3 regions of the Rhodopseudomonas julia genome follow, and region 3 is predicted to be linked to each of the others. Evidence: riboswitches for the same ligand, from Rfam matches in the RefSeq annotation. Region 3 holds a riboswitch; each other region holds the start of a gene.
What was found. A riboswitch is a leader RNA that binds a small molecule or an ion and turns the genes downstream of it on or off. The one in region 3 is predicted to bind cobalamin.
Positions count from the first base shown of each region.

Region 1: it holds a riboswitch for cobalamin, as region 3 does, so the genes downstream of both, J2R99_RS14310 (ABC transporter substrate-binding protein) here and J2R99_RS03685 (cobyric acid synthase) in region 3, are expected to answer to the same signal.
Region 2: it holds a riboswitch for cobalamin, as region 3 does, so the genes downstream of both, J2R99_RS09145 (DUF4198 domain-containing protein) here and J2R99_RS03685 (cobyric acid synthase) in region 3, are expected to answer to the same signal.

Region 1 is NZ_JAUSUK010000002.1:1,067,545-1,069,806, forward strand. Features, by position in the region: gene J2R99_RS14305 (class I adenylate-forming enzyme family protein) at 1-738, shown strand, start outside; cobalamin riboswitch at 903-1,135, shown strand; gene J2R99_RS14310 (ABC transporter substrate-binding protein) at 1,266-2,262, shown strand, end outside.
Region 2 is NZ_JAUSUK010000002.1:15,510-17,771, reverse strand. Features, by position in the region: gene cbiM (cobalt transporter CbiM) at 1-161, opposite strand, end outside; gene J2R99_RS09145 (DUF4198 domain-containing protein) at 177-974, opposite strand; cobalamin riboswitch at 1,134-1,346, opposite strand; gene J2R99_RS09140 (DEAD/DEAH box helicase) at 1,510-2,262, opposite strand, start outside.
Region 3 is NZ_JAUSUK010000001.1:781,511-783,772, forward strand. Features, by position in the region: gene J2R99_RS03685 (cobyric acid synthase) at 1-1,083, opposite strand, end outside; cobalamin riboswitch at 1,266-1,475, opposite strand; gene J2R99_RS03690 (cob(I)yrinic acid a,c-diamide adenosyltransferase) at 1,618-2,214, shown strand.

The sequences.
Region 1 (2,262 bases), on a different contig from region 3:
GGCTACGACGGGGAGGGAATTCGCACCATCGTCTACGGTGGTGGCCCGATGTATGTGGCGGATATCGAGGAAGCCGTTTCCCTCTTCGGACCGCGCTTCGTTCAGATCTACGGTCAGGGCGAAAGCCCGATGACGATCACGGCGCTCTCTCGTGAGCTCGTCGCAGATAGAAGCCATCCGCGCTGGCGCGAAAGGCTCGGCTCCGTCGGCACGGCGCAGTCATGCGTCGATGTGCGGGTGGCGGACGGCGATGGTCATACGCTCGCCCCGGGCGAGAGCGGTGAGATTCTGGTGCGCGGTCCGAGCGTCATGGCCGGCTATTGGCGAAACGAGAAGGCGAGTGCCGAATCTCTGCGCCACGGCTGGCTCTGGACCGGTGATATCGGCGCCATGGACGAGGATGGCTTCCTGACGCTGATGGATCGCTCCAAGGACGTCATCATCTCGGGCGGCACCAACATCTATCCGCGCGAGGTGGAGGAGGTCCTCTTGCGCCATCCCGCCGTTCAGGAGGTGTCTGTCGTCGGCCGGCCGAGCCCCGAATGGGGTGAGGACGTCGTCGCCTTCGTCGTCGCGCCGGAGAACACGCCGAATGTCGAAGAACTCGATGCGCTCTGCCGCGAGGAGATCGCCCGCTTCAAGCGCCCGAAGGACTATGTCTTTCTGGATGAGCTTCCGAAGAACAATTACGGCAAGGTGCTCAAAATCGAGCTTCGCCGGCTGCTCAGCCAAGCATAAGCGAATCGGACGGGGCCGCGAACGCGGTGCGTTTGGCTCCACATGACCGAAGTCCGACGTATGCGTGTCTGAAAGATCGCGGGCGTGGCGCGCCGACTTGTTTGTGCCTGCGCAACCGGGACGGAATGTGGCGCGCATCCGGCTTGACACTTCGACACCATCCAGCCTTTATCGCTGTCGATGGTTTCCAGCGAAACGAAGACTTCGCTGGATGAAAAGGGAATACGGTGCGGTGTAGCCAGTAGGCGCCAAATCCGTGACTGCCCCCGCAATTGTGAGCGGAGAGCGACCCCGAACGATGCCACTGGGCGTATGACGGACACCGTCTGGCGCCTGGGAAGGCTCGGGGAAGCAGAGACCCGCAAGTCAAGAGACCTGCCATCATCATGCAACCAGACCCGGCGGGGATGTCGGGGGAAGGATCGAGATGACATTCCTGTCGTCGACGACAATGCGCGAGTCTCTTTTCGGGCAATCCATTCCGCCTGCCCCCGCGGTTCTCTCTCGGAACCAGGATAGCAGACACAATGCACCGAAACGTCGCGATCGGCCTCGCAGCACTGGCCAGTCTTTCGCTCATTGATGCCGCGCATGCGAACGAAACCAACTACCCGCTGAGCATCGACAATTGCGGACAAACGATCACCTTCGAGGCAGCGCCTGAACGCGATGTCACGGTCGGCCAGTCTGCGACTGAGATTCTCTATTCTCTCGGCCTTGGCGATAAGGTCGTCGGGACCTCTGTTTGGTTCAGCGATGTGCTGCCTGAATTTGCCGAGCTCAACAGCTCGGTTGAAAGGCTTGCAGACAACGATCCGAGCTTCGAAAGCGTCGTCGCCAAGAAGCCCGGCCTCGTCTCGGTCTCTTACGAATGGCATATCGGGCCGCAGGGCATCGTCGGAACCCGCGAGCAATTCCACGATGTCGGCATCCCGACTTACATTCTTCAGACCGACTGCGTGAAAGACAATTCCACCGGCGTCGATGGGACCCGGCTGGAGATGTACAGCACCGACGCCCTCTATCGTGCGATCCGTGAGCTTGCCGAGATCCACGACGTGAAGGAGGCCGGCGAGGCGCTTGTCGCCGATCTTTCGAGGCGCGAGGCAGCTGCGGTGGAGAAGGCGAAAGAGGCCAATGCGGGTGACGTATCGGCCGTCTTCTGGTTTTCCTCCGCCGAAATGGACGTCGATCCCTATGTCGCCGGGCGCAAAGGCGTTCCCGGCTGGATGATGGAGAAGCTCGGCGTCCGCAACGTCGTGGAAAGCGACGAAGAATGGCCGATTGTCGGCTGGGAAACCATCGCCAAGGCCAATCCGGACATCATCGTCGTCGCTGAGATGACGCGCCGCCGCTTTCCTGCCGACGATGTCGAAAAGAAGCTGGAATTTCTGAAGACGGATCCGGTCGCCAAAGAGATGGACGCCGTCAAGTCGGGGCGGATTGTCATCATGGATGCCCATTCCATGGATCCCTCCATCCGCAACATCTCAGCGCTCGAGGTGCTTGCCGATGAACTTCCCA
Region 2 (2,262 bases), on a different contig from region 3:
ACATGGATGAGCGAGGCGACGAAGAACGTCGCGCTCAACACCCCGGCTGCCGGCATCTTTTCCGCCGTCAGCGATTTAAGGCCGAGCGCGATGCCCCCGGCCGCGAGCACCGCACCCCCGATGACGACGTCATTGGCGAGCGCACCGTCGACAATATGCATCGATCCCTCCTGCCGTCATTCGACGTCGTAAGCGCGCACCCAGATGACGGCGTCCTGCGAGAGCTCTTTGCCCTCGAACTCCGTCTGCGGGCCCGTGCCGAGCGCGGCAAAGCCCCAGAAACCGGCCTTCGGAACGCCGAAGGTGAAGTAGCCGTTCTCGTCGCTCATCGCGACGACGGCACCGCCCGGCATCGGCGAGGCTTTGGGCTCAGAGGGCTTGTTGTCGTCCATGGAGGGTTCGGCCGCCATGTATTCGACTTCGATCTCGGCACCCGCGACAGGCTTGCCCTCCGACAGCACCCGGCCCGTAAAGCTGGAACCGGCCAGAATGTTGGTCGGGCGATCGAGCGGCACGATTTCCGTCGCAAGCCCTTTGGGCTCGGCCCAATCGGTCGGCAATTGCGCCCGGTTGAGATAGGCCTTGGCGATCTGCTGGATGTAGATGTCCTCGCTCTCCTCGTAATAGGGCTGAGGCACGACGACGAGCGTGTAATCGCCGGCACGCTTGGCCGGCAGCGTGGCATCGAAGGCTTGGGCGCTGTTTTCGAGCCCCTCGAAGGTGATCGGCTTGAGGCTGTCCTTGAGATCGATCTTCTTGCCGCGGAAGACGGCGTAGAACTCTTCCGGCGCGCCCATATCCATGACATGGCCGTTCTCGAACGGGTGCCAGAAGATGAGCTTCAGCGGCACATCGCCCGGCTCGGCGAGGTTCACCTCGGGCGTGTAGATCAGCTGAAAATGCGCTTCGGCTGCGGCGGGAAGAAGGAACGCCGCCGATGTGAGGGCGGCACAGGCAAACTTACGAAATTTCATTCGTATCGTCTCTCCAATGACTGTTGCGGGAGAACCGCGACAGTGATGCGGAAAGGACGATCGGGGTTTTGGCGAGGATTGGGCGCAAAAGGGATTCATGGCGCCGTTCCACCGCCAGACGCTCACCCCGGCGTCCGTTGCGGTGCGGCACCGGTGGCCCGGCGTCGCGCGTCAGCGGCAGGTCTCCTGGCTTGCGGGTCACAGCGTGGCTTCGTCTTCCCAGCGCAGATGCGCCAGTGACATGTTGAAGCCCTGCTCGCCGCTCACAGTTGCGGGGGCAGCCACGGTTTCGGTCCCTGCTGGGTACGCCTCACCGTGTTCCCTTTTAATCCGGTCGCTTTGCGTCCGGAAACCGTTGACACCCCATCTGCCGGCGAATGGCCACAATTGTCAATGCCGTGCAGTGCTGGCAGCTATGCTGGGCATGGCTTCCCTTTGCCGGCATCATGTTCGGTCGAAGAGCGCCCTACGGCATAAAAAAAGGCCGACCGCATATAGCGGCCGGCCCTCTCAAACTTGCGCAGCGTGGCTGCGTTCAGCGCGCGGCCATCCGCTTCTCGCCCATTCCGGCTTTTGGCTTGCTGCTCTTACGCAGCATCCGTTCCAGACCGGCCTGAGCGCCCTCGTTGCCGCGGCCCGCATCTCGCCGGCCATTCGCGCCACCATTGCGGCTCTTATGCGCGCCGGCTTCCGTCCGCTTCGCCGAACGGCCTGCCTCCGCACCTTCCGGCCTGCGGTTGCGACCCTCTTTCGGGGCATCGCCATTCCGGCCTTCACTGCGCGCCTCGAAGGCGACCGGTTTGCCCGAGCGCCTGCGATTGCGTGAGGGAGAATTGCGCTTGCCGGGCTGGCGTGATCTTTCGTCGCGCCGCTCGCCCGCCTGCTGGCGCACGCTTGCGGCCGGAGCCTCGTCGGCTTCGCCGACCGGCTCGCCGCCCGCAACCTGGTTCGCAATCGCCTCGCCGCGGGCCTCGCTACGAGGTGCCGCGCCATGCGCATCGATCCTCTTGCCGATCAGCTTCTCGATATCGCGCAGAAGACCCCGCTCGGAATGATCGCACAGCGAGATCGCAATACCGCTCTTGCCGGCGCGCGCGGTCCGCCCGATGCGGTGCACATACGCCTCCGGCACGTTCGGCAGCTCGAAGTTGACGACATGCGAAACGTCGTCGATGTCGATGCCGCGCGCCGCGATATCGGTGGCGACCAGGACAGCCACACGACCGTTGCGGAAGGCACCAAGCGCCTTCTCACGCTGATTCTGGCTCTTATTCCCGTGGATCGCCGC
Region 3 (2,262 bases):
GAGCACCCGCCCGCCCTTACGGACATGCGCCAAAATATCGACATCCCAGCCCTCGCGCCGCACCACGTCGAGATCGGCACGTGTCACCTTGGAGCCGGGCAGGATGACGACATCAGTCTCAGCCGGGATCGGTGAGCCCGGATTGACGAAGCGAAGATTGACCCCCGGCTCGGCGGACAAGGGATCGAGATCGTCGAAATTGGCAATGCGCGAAAAGCGCGGCACGGCGATGTTGAGACCGCTGCCGCGGCGCTCGGGCGGGCGTTCGAGGGCGAGCGAATCCTCGGCCGGCAGGCGATCCGCCTGTTCGAACCAGCGCATCACACCGAGACACGGCCACCCGGTCTTCTCTGTGATCGTCTTCATGCCCGGCTCGAAAATCGTCAGGTCGCCGCGAAACTTGTTGATGAGATAGCCGACGACCCGTCCCCGATCAGACAGATCGAGGAGTTCGTGACTGCCGACGATGGCGGCCATGGTGCCGCCACGATCGATGTCGGACAGGAAGACGACCGGTAGATCCGCCTGTTCCGCCAGGCGCATATTGGTGATGTCGGAAGCCCTCAGATATACTTCTGCGCCGCTCCCGGCGCCTTCGACCAGCACGAGGTCCGCCTCGCGCGTCAGACGGTTGAAGCTGTCGAGCACGGCGGGCATGAGCTGCTGGCGCATCCGGTGATAGGTCTTCGCCGGACAATTGCCGAGGGATCTTCCACGCAAGACGACCTGCGAGCCGACACCGCTCTGCGGTTTCAACAGGACAGGGTTCATATGGATCGACGGTGCCGCCCGGCAGGCCCGCGCCTGAAGCGCCTGGGCGCGGCCGATCTCGCCGCGCGGCGCAAAGCCGTCGGGACCGGGAGGCAACTCGCTGTCGTCGGCGACGGCGGCATTGTTGCTCATGTTCTGCGCCTTGAAGGGGCGGACGACGAGGCCTCGGCGCGTGTAGGCGCGACAGAGGCCAGCAACGAGCATGCTCTTGCCGACATCGGAGGACGTCCCCTGGATCATCAGGGCGCGCGCACGACGCGGCATCCCCTCCGGTGCCAGCGAAAACTCGACCGGCGCGAGGCTCTCTTCCATGGCCATCACCGTGCCGCAGGCGAAGTCGCACAGGCTCTGCGCTGGCTGGGCTTCCACTCGAGGCCCGATCGAACTTTGAGCAATGTCATGCAATGCACTCCCTTGTGATCAAGGGGCGCGGGTAACGGAAGGCGGCAGCCTCGAACGGCCTGGCACATTCCCTGGGACACCCCGCCCGAGGACAGTTCTCCAAGCACGTGGCAGGTCTCCTGGCTCGTGGATCCTGGACCCTGCCTGGCCTTCCCGATGCAGCGTGCATCAGTGACCTTCTGGCGACAGAGTCTCACCACTTACAGTTGCGGGGGCAGCTCCGGTCTTGCCGATGGCGCACCGGATTCCCTCTTAGCTTCCGAAGCCAAAAGCTCCGAAAGAACCACGTCTTGATTTGATGGAGGCGACACCCCCAACATGTCGTGGTTAGTTCGCGTTCTGGCGGCTTGTCAATCGCGACAAAGCGCGCATCCTCATACGCGAGCCGCAAGCACTGCCGCTTCGCAGCCAAACGAAGCGCAACCTTTCAGCAAGGAGGCAGAGATGAGCCAGAGCCATGAAGGAAAAAACGAGCGCGTGCGCCTGACCCGGGTCGTCACCCGAGGCGGTGACAAGGGGGAAACATCCATGGGGCGCGGCATGCGCGTGTCGAAGAGCGACAAGCGGGTGGAAGCCTACGGCACCATCGACGAGGCGAGCGCGCAGATCGGCCTCGTGCGTTCTCTTGCGGGTGACGATACCGAGCTTTGTGAGATGCTGCGCAATGTCCAAATCGACCTCTTCAACCTCGCCGCCGACCTGCACATGCCGGGCGAGCACGGCGAGCATCTGCGCGTCGGCGAGGAGCCCCTTCAGCGACTGGAGGCAGAGCTTGAAGCGATGAATGCCGCCCTGCCGCGCATCACGAACTTCGTGCTGGCGGGCGGCACGATCGCCGCCGCCCAGGCGCATGTCGCCCGCACCACGATCCGCCGGGCCGAACGGCGTATCGTCGCACTGTCGCTGGAGGAAAAGGTGAACCCGAACGTGCTCGTCTACATCAACCGCCTCGCCGATTTCATGTTCATCGCGAGCCGCCGCCTGAATGGCAACGGGGCCACCGACGACGTCTGGGCGCCGCGGGCACAAAGACAGGCCTGACGTTTCGGCACCAGCCTTTCCGGGCGGGCCTGCCCGCCTGGAAATCCA